Regions from separate parts of the Vibrio sp. VB16 genome, predicted to be linked through region 2. Evidence: riboswitches for the same ligand, from Rfam matches in the RefSeq annotation. Region 2 holds a riboswitch; each other region holds the start of a gene.
The links. Region 2 has a riboswitch for thiamine pyrophosphate ahead of thiB (thiamine ABC transporter substrate binding subunit). Riboswitches for the same ligand answer to the same signal wherever they lie in the genome.
Positions count from the first base shown of each region.

Region 1: linked by a shared signal. The riboswitch ahead of IUZ65_RS21400 (phosphomethylpyrimidine synthase ThiC) and the one ahead of thiB (thiamine ABC transporter substrate binding subunit) in region 2 are both predicted to bind thiamine pyrophosphate.
Region 3: linked by a shared signal. The riboswitch ahead of thiD (bifunctional hydroxymethylpyrimidine kinase/phosphomethylpyrimidine kinase) and the one ahead of thiB (thiamine ABC transporter substrate binding subunit) in region 2 are both predicted to bind thiamine pyrophosphate.

Region 1 is NZ_CP087591.1:1,117,603-1,124,347, forward strand. It holds gene thiH (2-iminoacetate synthase ThiH) at 1-318, opposite strand, end outside; gene IUZ65_RS21380 (thiazole synthase) at 328-1,098, opposite strand; gene thiS (sulfur carrier protein ThiS) at 1,100-1,336, opposite strand; gene IUZ65_RS21390 (HesA/MoeB/ThiF family protein) at 1,344-2,117, opposite strand; gene IUZ65_RS21395 (thiamine phosphate synthase) at 2,107-3,378, opposite strand; partial or broken gene IUZ65_RS21400 (phosphomethylpyrimidine synthase ThiC) at 3,423-3,803, opposite strand; TPP riboswitch at 3,942-4,039, opposite strand; gene IUZ65_RS21405 (hypothetical protein) at 4,232-5,677, opposite strand; gene IUZ65_RS21410 (hypothetical protein) at 5,998-6,591, opposite strand.
Region 2 is NZ_CP087590.1:335,291-342,035, forward strand. It holds gene fbp (class 1 fructose-bisphosphatase) at 1-358, opposite strand, end outside; gene mpl (UDP-N-acetylmuramate:L-alanyl-gamma-D-glutamyl-meso-diaminopimelate ligase) at 620-1,987, shown strand; gene IUZ65_RS01665 (flavin prenyltransferase UbiX) at 2,037-2,654, shown strand; TPP riboswitch at 2,730-2,857, shown strand; gene thiB (thiamine ABC transporter substrate binding subunit) at 2,905-3,900, shown strand; gene thiP (thiamine/thiamine pyrophosphate ABC transporter permease ThiP) at 3,986-5,581, shown strand; gene thiQ (thiamine ABC transporter ATP-binding protein) at 5,565-6,272, shown strand; gene rapA (RNA polymerase-associated protein RapA) at 6,517-6,745, shown strand, end outside.
Region 3 is NZ_CP087590.1:2,813,002-2,819,746, reverse strand. It holds partial or broken gene IUZ65_RS12865 (ABC transporter permease) at 1-34, opposite strand, end outside; gene IUZ65_RS12860 (ABC transporter ATP-binding protein) at 126-884, opposite strand; gene thiD (bifunctional hydroxymethylpyrimidine kinase/phosphomethylpyrimidine kinase) at 877-1,767, opposite strand; TPP riboswitch at 1,849-1,959, opposite strand; gene IUZ65_RS12850 (alpha/beta fold hydrolase) at 2,104-3,873, shown strand; gene IUZ65_RS12845 (ATP-binding protein) at 4,053-5,672, shown strand; gene IUZ65_RS12840 (response regulator) at 5,669-6,355, shown strand; gene IUZ65_RS12835 (tripartite tricarboxylate transporter permease) at 6,447-6,745, opposite strand, start outside.

The sequences.
Region 1 (6,745 bases), on a different replicon from region 2:
CAAGGTAAGCGTACGACGCTTAATCCGGTTTTCCATTGAAAAACCACAATAAGTACAGGCATTCGAACAAAGATTAGAAAGATACAAAGGCACATAAAACGACATGGTATGCCCAAATCGTTTACGGGTTAATGCTGCAGACTGCTGTGCCATTTGTTCTAAATACGGTTCAGCCGCTGGAGAAATCAACGCTTTGAAATCTTCCAAATCACGCTTTGGTTTACGTAATGCACGCTCTACATCTGCTGCAGTTTTACTATAAATAGATAGGCGTATATCATCCCAATTCAATTGCTTCCAAACATCAACGTAACTCATGCTCACCCCTTATGCAGTTTGATCTAAGAAAGCCGTTAATGGGCTTGACGCAATTGCATGATTTATGGTGTTAGATAAACCTGCTTCATACCCCATACGCCCGCTTTCAACTGCTAGTTTGAACGCTCGTCCCATGGTAATAGGGTCGGCTGCAGTGGCAATCGCCGTATTCACTAACACGGCATCAGCTCCCATTTCCATGGCTTCAGATGCATGAGATGGCGCGCCAATACCCGCATCAATGATAACTGGCACTCGCGCCTGATCGATAATAATCTCAAGAAAATCACGCGATGCCAGCCCTTTATTTGAACCAATCGGTGCACCTAACGGCATCACGGCAGCACAGCCAACTTCTTCTAAACGCTTACATAACACTGGATCCGCATGACAATACGGCAAGACTATAAAACCCTGACGCACTAGTTCGGCAGCTGCAGCCAATGTTTCAATTGGATCGGGCATTAAGTATTTAGGGTCTGGGTGAATTTCTAACTTCAGCCAATTTGTGCCCAAGGCTTCACGAGCCAACTGGGCGGCAAAAATGGCTTCGTTCGCATTTTTCGCGCCCGAAGTATTAGGAAGTAAATTAACTCCCGCTTGGATCAAGGGAGCAAGAATGTCGTCGTCACGGTTATCAATATCAACACGTTTTAACGCCATCGTAACCAGCTCAGATCCAGAGGTAATGATGGATCTCGCCATCACTTGACTATTGGCATATTTACCCGTTCCGGTAAAAAGACGAGAAGAGAACGTTTTATCTGCAATGGTTAACATCTTAGCCTCCAGCTATAGCTTGAAATAAAGCAATACGGTCATCTGCACTTAATATCGTGCTAGCCCATTGGCTGCGCGCAACAATATCGTCATTAAGGGCAACGGCTGTTGCTAGTAAGGGCATTTGTAATTCAGTAAGTAGCGCTTCAAGATCTAAGCCTACTGAACACTCGACCGGTTTCTCATTGACCAACACTTGGATCATTACATCGGTTGAATTCTCGATATGGGTTGTCATTAGTGACTTACTCTCCGTTGTCATTGTGCTGGCTGCACACTGGACACTGTGGATCTGCAGCAATATTAAATTGCTGCCAAGCCATGGTTAGTCCATTAAATTGTTGCAGAGCGGCAAAGGCCACAATGCCTGCTCCAGTGATGCATTTGATGGCTTCTAAAGCTTGCATCGTCCCCATAATGCCAACCACCGGGCCTGCAATACCTGTGTTACTGCAACTTAGAGACTCTGGCGTTGTATCTGGCTGGTTTGGAAATAAACAGTGGTAACACGGTCCTATCCCAGAACGATTATCAAATGCCATTAACTGACCTTGCCAACGAATAGCAGCCCCTGATATCAAGGGCTTTTTCGCTTTAACACACGCTTGATTGACTGCATGACGTGTTGGCAAATTATCAGAGCAATCCAAGACAATGTCTGCCAGTGCCACTTCAATGGCTAATTGCTGACCAGCTAATAGTGTCTGCACCGCTCTGACTTTTATATAAGGGTTTAAGGCCTGAAGATGTTCAATTGCCATCTTGGCTTTACTTCTACCTTGGTCAGCATCACGGTAAATAACCTGACGCTGTAAGTTGGAACTTTCGACAACGTCGTCGTCGGCAATCACTATATTTCCGACCCCAGCCCCTGCAAGATAAAGCGCGGCTGCGGAACCTAAACCACCAGCACCGACAAGCAGTATTTGTGCTTGAATTAATTTCTGTTGCCCAAGCTCTGCTATATCTGACAGCATAATTTGGCGGCTATAACGTAAAAATTCTTGATCAGTCAGCATCAATACCACCCATTACTTTCTCGGTAATTGCTTTAGGAAATTCAGGGCGCACTAATAAATGGTTAAATGCATTAACTACCGCTCCAACATCGCTAGCCTCGGTAATTGCACGTACCACAGCAACACTACTAACCCCCGTACACCACACTTTTTCAGCACAAGGTAAATCAATGCCACCAATTGCAACCGTTGGAAATGTATCGCCAATTAACTTTTGGTATAACGCCAAACGGTTCAAACCTTGCGGTTTTGATGGCATTGTTTTTGTCGTGGTAGGAAAGATATGACCCAGTGCGATATAACTTGGTGAGAATTCAACGGCACGTAAGATTTCGTAATAACCATGCGTCGACAAGCCAATTCGTAAACCCGCTTGCTGGATCGCCACTAAGTCTGCTGTTTCAAGATCTTCTTGACCGAGGTGGACACCGTACGCTTTATGGATTATCGCCAGTTGCCAATAGTCATTCACAAATACTTGTGCTTTGTGTTGATTACCCGCGGCTATAACTTGCTGTACCTGAGTTTCAAGTTGTGGGTCTTGCGGGTTCTTAATCCGTAATTGTGTGGTTTTTACACCAAGATTAATTAAACGCTCTATCCACTCTGCCGTATCAACCACCGGATATAGCGCCAGTTTCTGTGAATCAGTGGCAGAGAACGGTTCAACAGCCAGTTCTTTACTTTGCCAACCCAACGCATCCACTTCAGGATGATTCGCCGTTAACGGACGAGGAAACAACTCACGAGATAATGGCCAGCTAACTTCAACGTGACCATTTTGGTGAGTACTTTGATACCCACACGCATGAGCTCGCGCTAATGTCACGGCATCTTCCAAAGGGTAATCTAAGGCTAATGCGCAAAGTAACATGGCACGTTGTGCCTCACTGCCTCTAGCATGATGGCAGTAAACCGCACGCGCTTCACCATTGTGGTGCCAAATATCAACACAGCCCTTCTCAGTAGGAAGACCACACACAATCATGCGGCTGTCTTGTTCAACTTTTACTTGCATTTCCCTAACGTTAGGATACGGGGCATACCATTGATCCTGTATTTCGAATCCTGAGAAATCGGCTTCAGTCTGGTTGAAAAGCAGACTGAGCTGGCGCTCTTCAATCTTAATCTCTACAGCATTCAATTCACTCACGCTAACACTAACGGCATCACCAAGTTGATATTGTTCTGCATTTGCAAGCAGCAATTCAACATGCCTAAGCAGTGGCGTTAAATAATCAGGTAAACATAACGAGCTCATTAGATTTCCTCTTGAACAGAGTGATATAGCTCATTGCCTCGAGAACGAAATTCATCAAGGGTTTCATCCAATAAACGTTCTTTGGTATAAATTGAATTTGATTGCCCCAATAATATGGTGTCGCCACGCTCTTCAATCCAACCTGAACGTACTATTTCTAAGCCATCATAAATATTAGCGGGTTGATTGGGGTCGGTATAAAAGCCAGACGTATCATAAACACGAACCAGTTCATTTGGTTCTAAAATAGGATCCTTTCTATTATCACCGATTAAGCTATCAGCCAATGAAATTTCACGCATCGGTACTTGGATGTCTGTTCGACTACCTTGAACGTACACTTTTTGTGAATTAGGGAAAGGTTCTACAGTCAGTGAATCTATAAATTGTTTAGCTTCCAATCTCGCGTGTTTGCGAATCGTCATAGCAAATTCCTTTGTCGCTATTTAGGGAAAGTTGCTTGGCGGGTTGGTACATAAACAAGAGGCGTACACATAATATGTGTCGCATGATCTGATACGCTAACATAAATATCAATAATATTTTCATCAATACCGTTAGGTAGAAAATTTTCTCTTGTTTCCTTCGCAGGTATTAGCCTGATCAGGTTCAACGGATCCCGTAATACGGTCTCAGCCATGTGGCACTCCGACAAGTTTCAAGAGGGAGTATAAGAAAGGGAACTTGTCACTGCAACAACAAAACCTAAAAAGTGATGACGTCGCAATAAAAAAAAACGTCACGAATCAATGAGGACACACACCTCATATTTTCAAAATGCTCCATCTTTTTACTAAGTGAAAAGGATGGAGCATAACGCTATTTTTACTCGTTGTTCATACCTATACCGGAATTAATGTTCCTGCCAAGGTTGTATTGATTTTCCGTCTTTCCATTTGTAAGGCGTCGTTGCTTTTTTCTCCGCTTCTTTAACGCTTAAATCTCTCCTTGTGGCTTTCCCAATATATTCACTGAATTCGCCAGTAAGATATTCATTATATAACCTTGGCCCATCACCACTGGTAGCAATCCATTTGTGTTTCGATATTGGCATTTCTTTGACTTCACCAGCAGTCATATAATTGGTGTCTCTGATCTGATAGTGCGTACTGGATATGCGTTCAAGGTGATCATTGTTTACAACGTACTTATTTTCTAAATATGCGTATCTGTTACCGCGAGACCAAAAGTACTCTTGAGTCGTAATTTTATTTCCTGTCCGTTGCCAAGCACCATTAGAGATTGAGCCGTTTTCTTGTTTGCCACTGTTAGGATTTAGTCGCCATATAAAACGTAGGTAATACCCTTCTGGATAAAAATATAATTCATTGTAGAGCGGATACCCCCCTTGAAGCTGGGGAGGCAGCGTCTTTAACTCAGCAGCGGTTTGTTTCCATTGATAACCGCCACCCGAGGCTAGGATTTGTTCTGATGCACCTGAGTGATGAGTGTTATTGGCTTTGCTTTTTGTTAGTTTTTCCGCTGCTACCTTGTCAGCTGCAATTTGCTCGGCTAGTACTTTTTCGGCCGCTAGTTTCTCCGCCGCTAACCTGTCAGCTGTAACTTTCTCGGCCAATAACTTTTCAGCCGCCAATCTTTCCGACTCTTGTTTCAGTGCTAATAAAGCTAAGGCCTCTGCTTCTGCTTTCTTTTGGTTCTGTAAAGCGAGCTTCGTCTCTGTTTCAGCTAACTCTTTCTTTAGGGCCGCGACTCTGGCATCGCCAATCTCATCGGGGATCGCAGGAGAAGGAGGTGCAATATCCTTTTCTGCTGGGTATCTTTTCATTAGTAGGGGTACTTGAGGTTCATATTCTGTTGCATCGTATGCACTTGAATGAATACCTTCAATTAAACCGCTCGCATGTCGGCAATTGGACGTCATGTTTTTGTTACTTAAGTCTTTATCGAAATAAAAGCTGTAGACCTTTTCCACCTCTACTTCCACCTTCACATTACACACGAAACTATCGTCAATTTCCGATGGTGGAACAGGGTGTTCACTTGCGACATAAGACGGGAATGCCATGGTGATATCATAGCCACCTGGTTCTAGATCGAGTTCAACCAATCCACTTCTAAACTCTGCAATCTGTTGGTCGTTTACGAAATAAGAAAGAAATACGCCACCGCTAACAAACCGTTGGTTACGCCATAGCAACAACTTGGCTTTTGTCTTACTCAGTAGAGATGGCTCAGTCGCATTAAAATTGTGCCCCTTACTTTGGGAAGGATTTACGGCACAACCGATAAGAAGGGCGGTCATAATCAGTATAACGATAGACTTGTGTGTGTCTTTCATCTAAAAACCTCTACTAAAAAATTCATTATTAATATGGTTACGCTTTATTGAATCATATTTTCAAATGATAAGGTCTAACTAGATCAATTAAATAGGAGTTAATGAGCACTGGTTCGATTCTGCAAAACGAGAGTTGTATGAAGAAACCTCTTTAACAGGCTAATGATTGGATGCCACAGACTCTATGTGTATGTTACTTAGGGTATTTTATGCTGGTCATGAAAACGGGCAGAATCATCAATATGTTATGGGAGTTAGGCGAGCGGCTTAACACACACTCTTAAGGCGTTACAAAACAAGTGTTAAAATTACCTCGATTTTTACAGCCCTTTCAGTCGGTCTTTGTGTTCCATAAGCAGGTTTATGGCGTCCAGATACTGATATAATCCGTTACCCTCGAGCTGGTAAAGATCGACCTTATTATCTTCCAGCAATAACCCTCTACTCCTAGCCATTTCCAACAAGTTGGCCTGTTTAAGCAGGCGGAAGAGTAAGCCATCGGTATTTTCTTCTGCTGAGGCAATTTCTTCCCTGAGCTGATTGTTAAGCGTATACAACTGATTCGTCTCTTCAGGGACAATCATCGCTGGTGATAGCTTATCGTGCAGGATCAGACCTGAAAAATAGGCAACGAGAAGGCCGACTGCGGTTATCAGGTTTACACCCACGGTGAGATAGCTGATTATAATGACAAGAACGGACAGGCCACAAATCCAGCTCAGTCGATTGAGGGTTTGTCTGCGCCTTTGCCCACGTTCAGCCTTTAACAGTATTTGGTTCAGGGTCAGAAGTTGCTGACAGCCGTCTTTTAGGTGATTTTCATATAAAGCGATAGCCGTCATGGCTTCTTTTCCGTCGTCACTGTTGATTGCTTGCTGGTTTTCTACGTGCTGATGTTGATCTATCTGGGGCATACCTAACTCACTTGTGTTAACGCTGGGCCATGAAAGATAAATAGACCCGGCTCTCAAGATACCAGTTATGTCGGTGAAAGGCGGAGAGAGCGGTCAGACTAAATAGTGTCTCAAAAACATTAATTGGTTTTTATGAATTATAACATTGTCAGTG
Region 2 (6,745 bases):
ATCCATCTAACGGGTCCATTAAGAGCACATATTTTGCGTTTTTATTTAGCTCTTTATTAAATGCAACGGTTTCATCTTCTTCTTCGCTTGCCACTCCGCACACTTGATCACGAGCTTCTAGTGCAGCTTTGAATTTGTCATTTGCGTATAAATCCAGCTTTTGTTGTTCTTCACCCTGTATATTCTCAGCACCAACCGAGCCAGTTATATCAACAAGTCCTGCTTTATTGATTTCACGGTTTACGATTTTTGCTGCAAGTCTAATTGAGGCCAATAATGAAGATAGTTCTCCACTAGCGTGGGGGAAGTCACTTTGTTTCTCTACTATAAATTCGCCAAGTGTGCGAAATTCAGACATGTTATATCCTTAACGTTTTCTGATGATTTAGAGGGCTTTTTAGTTACAATGACTTATAGCGCTAATTCATTATTATATGTTCGTTGCAACAAGCTCAATTGTATGGCATTAAACTTTTTATTGGTAATGAAGTAACTACTTGATATACAAATTGTTTCAACTACGTATCACATATTATCTGCAACTGAGTCGAATGATTGCTTTTCTCTGATAGATCGATCACATTAGTGCAGTCAAACAGGCAAGCTTAGGAAAAATAAAATGCACATTCATATTTTGGGGATTTGTGGAACCTTTATGGGGGGCGCAGCGGTGTTAGCTCGTCAATTGGGGCATAAAGTAACAGGGAGCGACGCAAATGTGTATCCTCCCATGAGTACGTTACTGGAATCTCAAGGTATAGAAATTATTGAGGGTTTTGACCCCACACAACTAAAATCCAATCCTGATCTTGTGGTTATTGGTAACGCCATGAGTCGAGGTAACCCGTGTGTAGAGTATGTCCTTGATCACAATCTAAAATATACGTCTGGTCCACAGTGGTTAAAAGAGTTCCTCCTCCATGATAGATGGGTATTAGCCGTCGCTGGCACCCACGGAAAAACAACAACAGCAAGCATGTTGTCATGGATACTTGAAGATTGTGGTTACGAGCCTGGTTTTCTTGTGGGTGGCGTTTTAGGGAATTTTGGGGTATCTGCGCGTCTAGGAAGTAGCATGTTCTTTGTGGTTGAGGCTGATGAATATGACAGTGCATTTTTCGATAAACGGTCAAAGTTCATTCACTATCACCCTCGCACCTTAGTAATGAATAATCTCGAGTTCGATCATGCTGATATTTTTGATGATCTAGAGGCAATTAAGAAACAATTTCATCACTTAGTACGAACAATCCCGAGCAATGGTCGAATATTCTCCCCTAAATCCGAATTGGCGCTTCAAGATGTATTGGAAAGGGGTTGCTGGAGTGAACAAGAGCTGATCGGAGATGAATCTTGTGACTGGAAAACAGAAAAAATCGAAAAAGACGGCAGCAAATTTGATGTTTTTTTTCGTAGCGAATTAGTTGGTACGGTCAGGTGGAATTTGGTGGGTGATCATAATGTTAGCAATGCATTGATGGCGGTGGCAGCAGCAAGACATGTCGGCGTTACTGCTGATCTGGCTTGTGAATCCTTAGCGTCGTTCATCAATACCAAAAGACGCCTTGAACTAAAAGGTGAGGTCGCAGGTATCACGGTTTATGACGATTTTGCTCACCACCCTACCGCGATAGAACTTACACTAGATGGGTTACGTAATAAGGTGGGGAAGCAAAAGATAATCGCGGTATTGGAACCTCGCTCAGCAACGATGAAGATGGGTATTCATAAAGAAACGCTCGCGACGTCGTTGTCTAAAGCTGACTCTATATACCTGTATCAGCCAAATAATTTAAAATGGTCAGTAGAAGACATTGCCAAACACTGTGATCAACCTACTTTTGTGAGTGATAATATAGATGTGTTTGTTGCTGAAATATTGCAAGAAGCAGCGGAGGGTGATCAAATACTCGTGATGAGTAATGGTGGCTTTGACGATATCCACGATAAGTTGTTAGGTGGATTGGCATTGGCTAAGAGTAAATAGATGTTATCCAACCGAAATAGTAGATATTTTAACAATGCAGAGAATGTAGATGATTAAAGACAAAACAATTACCTTGGCATTTACTGGCGCCTCTGGTGCACCTTATGGTTTACGGTTGCTAGAATGCCTGCTAGCGGCAGATTATAAAGTTTACCTGCTAATTTCTTCAGCGGCTCGTGTTGTGATGGCAACCGAACACAATTTAAAGTTACCTAGTGGTCCCGATGCGGCCAAAGCGGTGCTGATTAAACAACTGAACTGCAAACCTGAACGACTAGAAGTGTGTGGTAAAGAAGATTGGTTTTCTCCCGTTGCCTCAGGCAGTGCGGCACCTAAAAAAATGGTGGTTTGTCCCTGTTCTGCAGGTAGTGTGGCGGCCATTGCCCATGGCATGTCGGACAACCTTATAGAACGAGCGGCAGATGTGGTTATGAAAGAACGCGGTCAGTTATTATTGGTCGTGAGAGAAACCCCTTTTTCTACATTGCATTTAGAGAATATGCATAAGCTTTCTCAGATGGGTGTGACTATTATGCCCGCGGCTCCAGGGTTTTATCATCAACCTAAAACTATCGATGACTTGGTCGATTTTATGGTGGCAAGAATATTAGATCATCTCGATATAGAACAAAAACTCGTTGCGCGTTGGGGATATGACAACCGATAAACTGGCTTGTTAGCGTAGCGGATAAGCATCTATTCTCGCGGCTAGTATCTTCATAACATTACGTATACAATCACTGTCGACTCATCGGGGTGCTCAATAGTTATTTTTTAAATAATCAACTATTGGGCTGAGATTAAGTTTTCCTTAGAACCCGTACACCTGAACCAGATAATACTGGCGTAGGAATTGAGCGGGATAAATCAAAAATCCTCCCTCAAGCCTGTGCCGCTCAAAACATGGAGAGCGTCCAGTGAAATACACTATTTCAATTTTAGCTTCAACCTTAGCTGTAACCCTTTCATTTTCTACTTTTGCCGCCGATAAACTGACGGTATATACCTATGATTCTTTTGCCGCCGATTGGGGCCCAGGCCCAAAAATTGAAAAAGCCTTTGAAGCTCAATGCGGTTGTGACTTAGAGTTTGTCGCATTAGATGATGGGGTGTCTATTCTCAATCGATTGCGTCTAGAAGATAGCAACAGTAAAGCGGACATCATTTTAGGGTTAGATACGAATTTAATGACGGAAGCAAAAAAGACAGGGTTGTTAACAGAACATAGCGTAGACACCTCTACTACAACACTGCCTAAGGGTTGGTCAGACAGTACATTTGTTCCTTTTGATTACGGCTATTTTGCTTTTGTATATAACAAAGATAAGCTACAAACCCCACCTAAGAGCTTAAAAGAACTTGTTGAAGAGCGTGATGATTTAAAAGTGATATACCAAGACCCACGTACTTCTACACCCGGACAAGGTCTATTACTTTGGATGAAGTCTGTGTATGGCGACGACGTTAGTAAAGCGTGGGAAATGCTGTCTAAAAAAACCGTGACCGTGACCAAAGGCTGGTCTGAATCGTATTCGATGTTTTTAAAGGGAGAAGCGGACCTTGTTCTTTCTTACACCACTTCTCCTGCTTATCATTTGATTGCTGAAAATGATGCAAAATATGCCGCGGCTATTTTTAATGAGGGGCATTATATGCAAACTGAAGTAGCTGCAAAAGTGAAAGGTTCCAAAAATCCTAAGCTCGCTGACGAGTTTATGAGCTTTATTCTAAGTAATGAGTTCCAATCAGCAATGCCAACAGGTAACTGGATGTACCCAGTGACGAATGTTCCACTGCCTGAAGGTTTTGAGACGCTGACGATTCCGGAAAAAGCACTTTCATTTTCTTCTGATGAAGTGTCGAAAATGCGCAAAAACTGGATAAGAGAATGGCAATCAGCTTTAGTCCAATAATACTCAATCAGACATGTTTGTAATTAATTTCCCCGATTGGTAGAAGCTGAGTTTTCAATAGAGGTTGAAGTGTCGAGTGTCCTAAATTATGAATAAAACGCCGAAGTTAGGCATTGTTATTGCAGTGTTTATCGTGGTTTTTGTCACCTCGGCGTTTGGGGCGCTTATTTCATACGCGCCCAATCTTGACCTCACTCAGATAGTGTCTGATCCTTACTATCTACATGTCACTAAATTTAGTTTTTATCAAGCTTTCTTATCAACGCTGCTCAGTGTTGGCTTAGCTATACCCGTAGCGCACTCGTTATCAAGACGGGACTTCATGGGTAAATCGTTTCTATTAAAGTTATTTTCAAGCACACTTGTTTTGCCTGTTCTTGTGGGTGTTTTCGGTCTGTTAGCCATTTATGGAAATAGCGGTTTATTGGCGACGTGGCTCAATAAATGGAATGTTGAATTGCCCTTCTCAATATATGGCCTGAATGGCATATTGCTCGCGCATGTATTCTTTAATTTACCTTATGCTAGCCGTTTGTTACTTCTTTCTTTAGAAGGTATTCCTCCAGAACAACATAAACTCTGTTCTTACCTCGGTATGAGTCATTGGTACAAATTTAAGTGGGTAGAATGGCCAAGGTTGCGACAGCAGTTACCTCATGTTTGTGGTTTAGTGTTCATGCTCTGTTTTACGAGTTTTGCTACCGTTATGGCGTTGGGTGGTGGGCCAAAATCAACGACAATAGAGTTAGCGATATACCAAGCCATCAAATTTGATTTTGACTTGCAGGCTGGTGCGTTATTAGCAATATGGCAGATGTTATTGTGCGGTCTGTTATCGCTATCAATACAAAAAATAAGTAAGCCAAATAATTTAGCTATGCAATCCAATCGCCACCCGATCTTTTTTACCAAAGACAATAACCGCGCAAAATTATGGGACTGCAGTTGGATAGCCTTTGCGTCATTTATCGTCTTACCACCACTGATGATGGTGGTACTGAGTGGATTGAATTCAAAGCTGTGGCAAGTGCTTCAAGATGACCGGTTTTGGCAAGCGGTTAAGGCATCATTAAGTATTGCTTGTTCGGCGAGTGTCATCGCTCTGTTTATTGGTGTCGCTATACTTCAAACAAGTCGAATATGGAGAAGTAAGGGCCGTTCTAACTATGCAAATGGTATCGAACTTATTGGCACTATTATCCTCGTTACGCCCGGCTTGGTGATTAGTACAGGGCTGTTTTTATTGCTTAGAAAAATAACCGATGTGTATAGCCTCGCGTTTATTATTGTGGTTGCTGTTAATAGTTTGATGGCGTTGCCATATGTAATTAAGACATTGTCTCAACCATTCTTTCAGATATTGCAACAGTATCAATTTCTCACCATGAGTTTGGGGATGAAAGGCTGGCGTCGATTTTTATTGATAGAATGGAGAGGATTACAAAAACCGATAGCGCAAGCATTTGCGATAAGTTTTATGCTCTCTATGGGCGATCTTAGCGCAATAGCTCTGTTTGGCAGCCAAGATTTTAGAACCTTGCCTTTGTATCTTTTTCAACTATTAGGTAGTTATCAAATGGAAGCAGCAGCGGTGGTATCCTTAACGTTATTGCTATTAAGCGTAGGCAGTTTCACTTTAGTCGAAAAGGTATTTGGGAAAACGTATGCTCCACGTCGCTAATGTTCAATATCGCTATCATAAAGAAGTGTTTAAATTTGATTTTATGCTTGAAGATGGCCGCATTGTCGCGCTCATGGGGCCTAGTGGCTCTGGGAAATCAACTTTACTGGCCCTTATTGCAGGGTTTATCCATCCAGAAAGTGGGAACATAGCGGTTAATGACGTCTCTTTGCTAAACCAAGAGCCTCATTTAAGGCCTTTCGCCATGCTATTCCAAGAACATAATTTGTTCAGCCATCTAACGGTTAGAGAAAATATAGGTTTAGGGTTACATCCCGGTTTAAAGCTAACGGTGACACAAAAAGGTCAGGTAATTGATGCGGCTAAACAGGTCGGCATTGATGAGCTATTAGATCGAACACCAGAGAAGCTCTCCGGTGGTCAGAAGCAGCGTGTTGCATTAGCACGTTGTTTTGTTCAACCACATCGTATTTGGTTGTTAGATGAACCTTTTTCGGCTCTTGACCCTATTTTAAGAGATGAAATGTTGATGCTCGTTAAACGCCTTGCGGACGATAGACAGATTACCGTAGTGATGGTGACGCATCATATTAGTGATGCAAAAGCGATAGCGACGGATTTCATCTTTGTCGATGAGTATAAAGCGCTCATCCATGAGCCCATCATTCAATTAAGTGCTCAACACAGCAACGAAAAATTACGTGCGTTTGTGAAAGCGGGCACAAGTTGACCTAATCGGTTGAAAGTTTCTGGTTCTAGATAAACTCCGTTTCGACAATTATCACTTTATTCTCTTTTAGTCGTGATCTATATAGCGGCTTGAAGTAATATTGGCGACCTTAAAAAGCTCGGCTTTTCTTTCTCTATAAATAGGAGAATAGTCGCTCTTATCTGCCTATAATATGTGTATCAATAGGCATCACAGAATAGAATAATAGACGCGAGTCTACTCCAACATAGAGGTAATCAATCATATGGCATTTGCTTTGGGTCAGCGCTGGATAAGTGATACAGAAAGCGATTTGGGTTTAGGTACTATCGTAGAGTTGGACGCAAGAACCGTGACGTTAATGTTCGCTGCGTCTGAAGAAAATAGAGTTTATGCCCAAAAAGAAGCCCCAATTACCCGCGTTATATTCCATGTTGGAGATTCAACAGAGAGCCAAGAAGGTTGGTCTCTAAAGGTAGAAGAAGTTTTAGTAG
Region 3 (6,745 bases), 1.2 Mb from region 2:
CAAACACCACAACAATCAACTGCCATAATCCAAACAATAGACAGGCGGTCAGCAGGCCCTGAAGCAAAGGGTGTATAGCCTTCTTTTTTTTTGCGATATGCGCTTTAGTGGTGGCGTCCAATACGTTAATTTCCAACATAATCTCGCTCCAATTGCTCTATTAGTTTCTGTTGTAACTCTGCTATTTCCCCGTTCAAGGATCGAGGTGCATGACCATAGGGAACAGGAAAAGAACGCGTTTGAGATGGACTTCCTAACATGAGATAGATGTGGTCAGCTAATCGCAGCGCTTCTTGAGGATCGTGTGTAATTAACACCACAGTTTTGTCCTGTAGAAGTGTGGCTGAGAGATTTTGAAGCTGGTAACGAGTCACCGCATCCAATGCTGAGAACGGCTCGTCCATCAATACCAAAGGCTTATCCTGCATTAACGTTCGGGCAAGAGCGACTCGTTGACGCATTCCTCCTGAAAGTTGATTAGGGAACTGATGGCGTTGATTCGACAGTCCAACCTGATCGATAAGTTGAACGGCCTTTTGTTTGTCTTTTTCTGACAAGATGAGGTTGCCAAATTTGAAGCTTAAACAGACGTTATCCATGACATTGAGCCATGGCATGAGTAAATCTTGTTGTGCCATATAGGCGACATTTTGGTGTGGCTCACCGCTAAGGCTGCTTTTCATCTCACCTTGCCAGTCAAGGTCATCATTTAACAGGCCAGCCAGAAAGCGAAGCAAGGTGGTTTTTCCACAGCCACTTCTACCCAAAATAGAGGTCCATCGCTGTTTTGATATCTGCATGTTCAGGTCAGAAAGGATGAGTTGTTGGCTATCTTTGTAGCCTAACGAGGCATTTTTTAGTTCAATGAGTACAGGGTTAGTCATACGCAACGTCACCGCTAGATTGTGTGTTTTCATCTTGTATTGGAAACGAATAAAGGTTTTGAACCAATTGGTGTCCCGGATAAAAGTGATGAACAGGGCCGTGACCGTGGCCAATATCTAACGTGTCAGCGTGCGAAATTGCTTGAGTAATGTAGTGTTTACCGAGTTGAACTGCTTCTTTGAGTGTATAGCCCTGTGCAAGATAACTGGCTATCGCTGATGAAAGCGTACAGCCTGTTCCGTGAGTATTTTGCGTTTTAATTCTGGTTGTCGATAGGCGTTCGACATGCCCTTTAGTGATAAATAGATCGGTACTGTTATCGGAAGAGTCCAGATGCCCACCTTTAAGTAAGATAGCTCGCGTATCTAATTGTCTAAGCTTTACAATGAGTGCATTCATTTCCGCTTCAGTTTTAGGTGCCGATTCGCCGGTTAAGGCGGCCGCTTCCGGAAGATTAGGTGTGATCATCGTGGCTAAGGGTAATAGAACGGATTTTAAGGTGCTGATGGCTGAGCTTTCGAGCAGTAAGTCGCCACTAGTCGCGACCATTACAGGATCGATGACAAGGTGTTTAGGCTTATATTGGCGAAGTTTTCTGGCGACGGCTTTTATAATGTTAACGTCGCTCAACATACCGATTTTTACGGCTTGGATACTGAGGTCGGAAAAAACAGCGTCCATCTGTTGTTCTACAAATTCAGGTGAGATGGGGAAGATGCCAGTGACACCTTGGGTATTTTGTGCGGTAAGGGCTGTAATGACGGAGCAAGCATAACTGCCTGTCGCCGAAATGGCTTTGATATCCGCCTGAATACCTGCACCGCCGCCGCTATCTGAACCGGCAATGGTAAGTACAATTGGTGTTGTGTTCTTTACGGTCATCTCTGGTTCCTAAACGTAATCGTAAAGGAATAACAGCAGCCAGATGGAGGAGGTAGGCTACGGGATGTAGACAACCTTATATAGGCATGGCTATCAGTTCCCTACGTCAGTGTTAACTGCATCAGGTTCAACGGGTCCCATCGAAATGGTCTCAGCTTTGGGTTGTGGCCCATCGCTCCCCGACTAATATCTAAAATATGTTTGCCGAAAGAGTGTAGCAAATTCATTGGGCAACGAAAAGCGCTACGCAATGACTCTCGTCAATGTTTGCAACTGAACAGGTCGATACTATGGTTGCTGGAACGATAAGCCCACGATTGCATAGAGAACTCTAGAATGGATGCTAACGGTCAAATTTCGCCAGAATTGGTTGCGCAGATCTATGATACTGCATTGGATCCGACCCAGTGGCCTGTTTTGTTGGAACAGATAGCATCAACGCTTCCACCATTGGAAGTAGAACGTGTGGTGAGCGCAACTGCGCAGGTAAATCAACGGTTATCAATGCGGGAGGTCGAAAGGTATAGAGGCCTTTCTCAGGTTTCCACTATCGTTGAACACCTAGAGCGAAGTGCCGCCATCAGTAATCGAATGAAAGATAATGATGAGCACCAACATCTGCAATTGAGCCTATTCGACTTCTTACCTTTACCTGCCTTTGTTGTTACTGCTAATGGGGCGTTGGTGCAACAGAACCAACTGGCACTCGACTTTCTAAAGACCACAGATTTAGTGAAAATAGAGGGTGGTCATGTTGTATTCTCGCTCAACTCCCAACAACAGCGGTTCAATAAACTATTGTCTGAACTGACTGATCTAAAAAGGGAGGAGCGCGAAACCACAATGCGTCTTCGCGACAGTTTTCAAACCAATCCAGTGAGTATCAGTATGTCTCGGATTGATGACCAATATCAGCTTGGCAGCAATATACTGGTTCTTTTTGCAAATCAAAATGTGGATGTAAAACCCAATCTAACCGGGTTCTGTCAACGCTACAACTTAACGAAAGCCGAGCAGAGACTGGTCGAAAAACTGGCGCATAATAAAACATTGAATGAGATTAGCGATAGTCACGGTGTTTCGATTAATACCATTCGGACTCAACTAAAATCTGTCTTTCAAAAAACAGATTGCCACCGGCAAAGTGAGTTAATGAAGCTGATTCTGATGAATCCTACAGCGGAAAGTAGAGATGCTGTCAGTTCGTTAAAATCCAAGCTTATTTTTGAAACCGCACGCTATCATCAAATCTGTAAAGTCAGTGATGAGAGGCAGTTAGGATTCAGTGATATAGGCAGAAAAAGCGGTATTCCGGTTATCTTGCTTCCACCGAGTACGGGTTCACGACTGCAACAACATCCAAACAATCGGACTCTTTTTGACCATAATATTCGTTTAATTACCATTGATCGCCCAGGATTTGGCTTATCAACGGCCGATCCAAGCCGAACTTTGGCGAGTATCGCGCGCGACATAGATACGTTGGCGGACTTTCTCAATTTGGACCGATTTTCTCTTATGGGATTTTGTGGAGGAGGGCCCTATGCCTTAGCGGCTGCATCCCTATTAAAAGAACGGATAGTGCATACGACGATTGTCAGTACTGTCACCCCTTACCAACCAATCAATCTCTTCCATGGCGTAAAATCCAGTAATAAGTTTTTAGCGCAAATCGCGATGAGAGCCCCGTCGGTACTGCATCCACTTCTAAAAATTATTACCAATAATTTGATGAAGGATCACGAGTTGTATTTTGATCAGGTTTATCAACATTTGTGTAAGAGTGATGCGGCGGCATTGTCAGAAACAGAAGTCACCGATAATTTTTTATTGGCGTTTAGAGAAGCGATGCGACAAGGGCCGAATGCCTTTTGCGAAGATCTGGTCATTCTTAGTCGTCTATGGAACATTAATTTTGAAACTATCGTTTCACCAGTGACGATATGGCATGGCAGTTTGGACCAGCATGTTCCCGTTCAATTGGCACGAAAATTTCACCGTAGCTTTAGTAATTCAACATTTCATGAATTTGAAAACCTTGGTCATTTACTCGTCTATCATCGCTGGAGTGACATTTTAAAATCTGTGGCAGAGGAACATGCTTAGATACTTTTGGACGTTAACCGACCTATCTGGTTGAAAGTAGATCAACAATTAAACAGAATAGTTATCGCTATGTTGTAGTATTGTTAAGTAAGTATTAGTGTTGATGCCGTCAGTTGATGAGCAGGTTTGCTAGTCAGTCTGCACCAGTTCAAGCGTAGATTGGAGGTCAGGGAGTCATTATGAAATGGAGTCAAATTAGTTTTCGCCGTCGAATGCTCATTATCATGATACTGTCCGGTTTATTGCAGCTATTGGTCTTATCCTTAGCTGGGTTCAGCTATATTAAACACTCACAAGAACAGGAAACGGGTCTTAAAGCCCAAGGTATTGCCAACTTTCTTGCTCAATCTACCGCCGTTATTCAAATGTTAGAACAAGGCTCTTCCGCCAATCTTCAGCCGCGATTTTTAGAGATGACCAATGCTATTGGTGCCGCTTTTATAGTGGTTGGGAATAAAGAAGGTATTCGCCTTATTCACCCAGTGAAAACCCGTATTGGGCAGCCAATGAAGGGGGGCGACAATGATCTCGCACTCATCTATGGCCAGTCTTATGTGTCCTTTGCGGAAGGGTCTTTAGGTAAATCCGTTCGTGGGAAAACGGCGGTCTTTGATGCAGATGGGCATATCATTGGTGTCGTGTCTGTAGGGTATTTATTAGCGGGGTTGGAAGACCGCATTGAATCTTATTTGACGTTTCTTCTTGGCATGGTCGTACTTGTTATGATGGTAAATGCCGTTATTTCTAACTATATTTCCAGACGATTCCAAAAAGCTATTCTTGGTTTTGAACCAGAAGAAATCGGACGTTTATACGGTGAACTTGATGTCACGATGAGCACGATTAAAGAAGGCGTCATCAGTATCGATTCGCAGGGAATTTTAAGGTCGATTAACACCAGCGCTTGCGACATTCTCGGCTTAGATAAAACGAAGGTGATAAATCGACCTTTTTCCACAGTACTTCCGGACTCGGATCTGTATCGCCTAATAGAGAGAGAGCAGCCCGAGCACGATATTGAACTGTATTTTAATCATCAACGTATCATCGCCAATCGCAACCCTATCCTTGTTGAAGGGAAAGTGGTTGGGGCGGTATCGAGCTTCAGGCGTAGAGATGAAATCAGCGAACTAACAAAACAACTTTCTCAATCTAAGGCGTATGCTGAAATGCTGCGTTCTCAAACACATGAGAACAGAAATAAGCTCAATACCATTAGTGGGTTGATACAAATGGGGGAGTTAAATGCGGTACAGCAACTGATTGGGAAAGAGACAGAGCACTACCAAGCGCTCATCGAATTTTTACGTGAAATGATCCAAGATCCTTTGGTGGCGGGTATGTTGTTAGGCAAAACTGAGCGAGCAAGAGAGCTTGGTCTGTATCTTATTGTGGATAGAGAGTCTTGGCTGGCTTCGTTAAATGGCCATGTAGATGCAGATGATCTGGTCACTATCTTAGGTAATCTTATTGATAATGCATTTGAAGCCAGTTTGGCCGCCATTACTCAGTTACCAATAGAGCGATCGTCGCGGAGTAATATCGAGGTGGTACTGAGTGATTTTGGTCATGACATCATCATTGACGTTATTGATAATGGGTGCGGTTTTCCTGACGATTTAGAAACAGGCTCGTTGTTGCAACGAGGGGTATCGAGCAAAGCGCTGAATGGCAGAGGGGTCGGATTGTTCTTAGTTAAGCAACTCACCGACCGATACGGTGGCCATATAGAGTTAGTGAAAAACAAAACGGCAGGCGTAAGAGTAACCGTCTATATTCCCAAGGAAGGAAAGCAATGAGCACACCAATACGAGTCATGATAATCGAAGACGACATCAATATTGCCGAGCTGCACCAACGGTATCTCGATACTATAGAGGGTTTCGTTGTGGTCGCCATTGCCACTTCAGTCGTAGAAGCGGAGATGCAACTTGACATATTAAAGCCGGAGTTAATCCTACTGGATGTCTATCTACCAGACGGAACCGGTATCGAGATATTAACGCGTTTACGTCATCTCAATCAGGCGTGTGAGGTAATATTGATTACCGCTGCTAGAGAGGTCGAATCATTGCAACAGGCCATGCGCTATGGGGTGATTGATTACCTACTCAAGCCGATTCTCTTTTCCCGACTGGAGTCCGCGCTAGAGAAATACAAAAATAGAGCGGAAAAACTACACCAAACGGAAGGGCTTAACCAGTCGTTGGTGGATGAAATGATGCGTAATCACCCTTCAGAACCGAACCGAGAATTAGGTTTGCCTAAAGGGATAGATTCAGTGACACTTGAAAAAATACGAGGTCTATTTCTTTCGAATAAGGTATTTACCGCGGATGAGGCAGGGGAGGCGATTGGCTCTAGCCGTACGACCGCACGACGGTATCTGGAATACTTGATAAGTACGGGTGAATTAGACGCCGATGTTAATTATGGTACCGTTGGTCGCCCTGAACGATGTTATCGAAAAAGGATTCGTTGACCGATATGGTCTTTGATCACTGATGCTGACGATCATGTGAGAGTATAAAAATACGCCGTTGTAGGCGCATTTTTATTAATACGTGATGGTTCTATGATTCCCTTTTTTTCAGGCGATAAAAGAGAGACGTCATGAGGGATAAAATAACTGGACCCATGACAACAATCACCGCAATAATCGTGAACGCTAAGGTAATCGGGCGCTCCCACAGAAAACTTAACTCCCCATCACTTATCATCAACGTTCTTCTTAGGTTCTCTTCCATCATTCCTCCGAGAATAAAACCTAGCAACAAAGGCGCTAAAGGAAAGTTGGCGAGCCTCAATGCAATCGCTGCCATCGCAATAATCAACATGATGAAGACATCCATCGTATTAAACGAGACGAGAT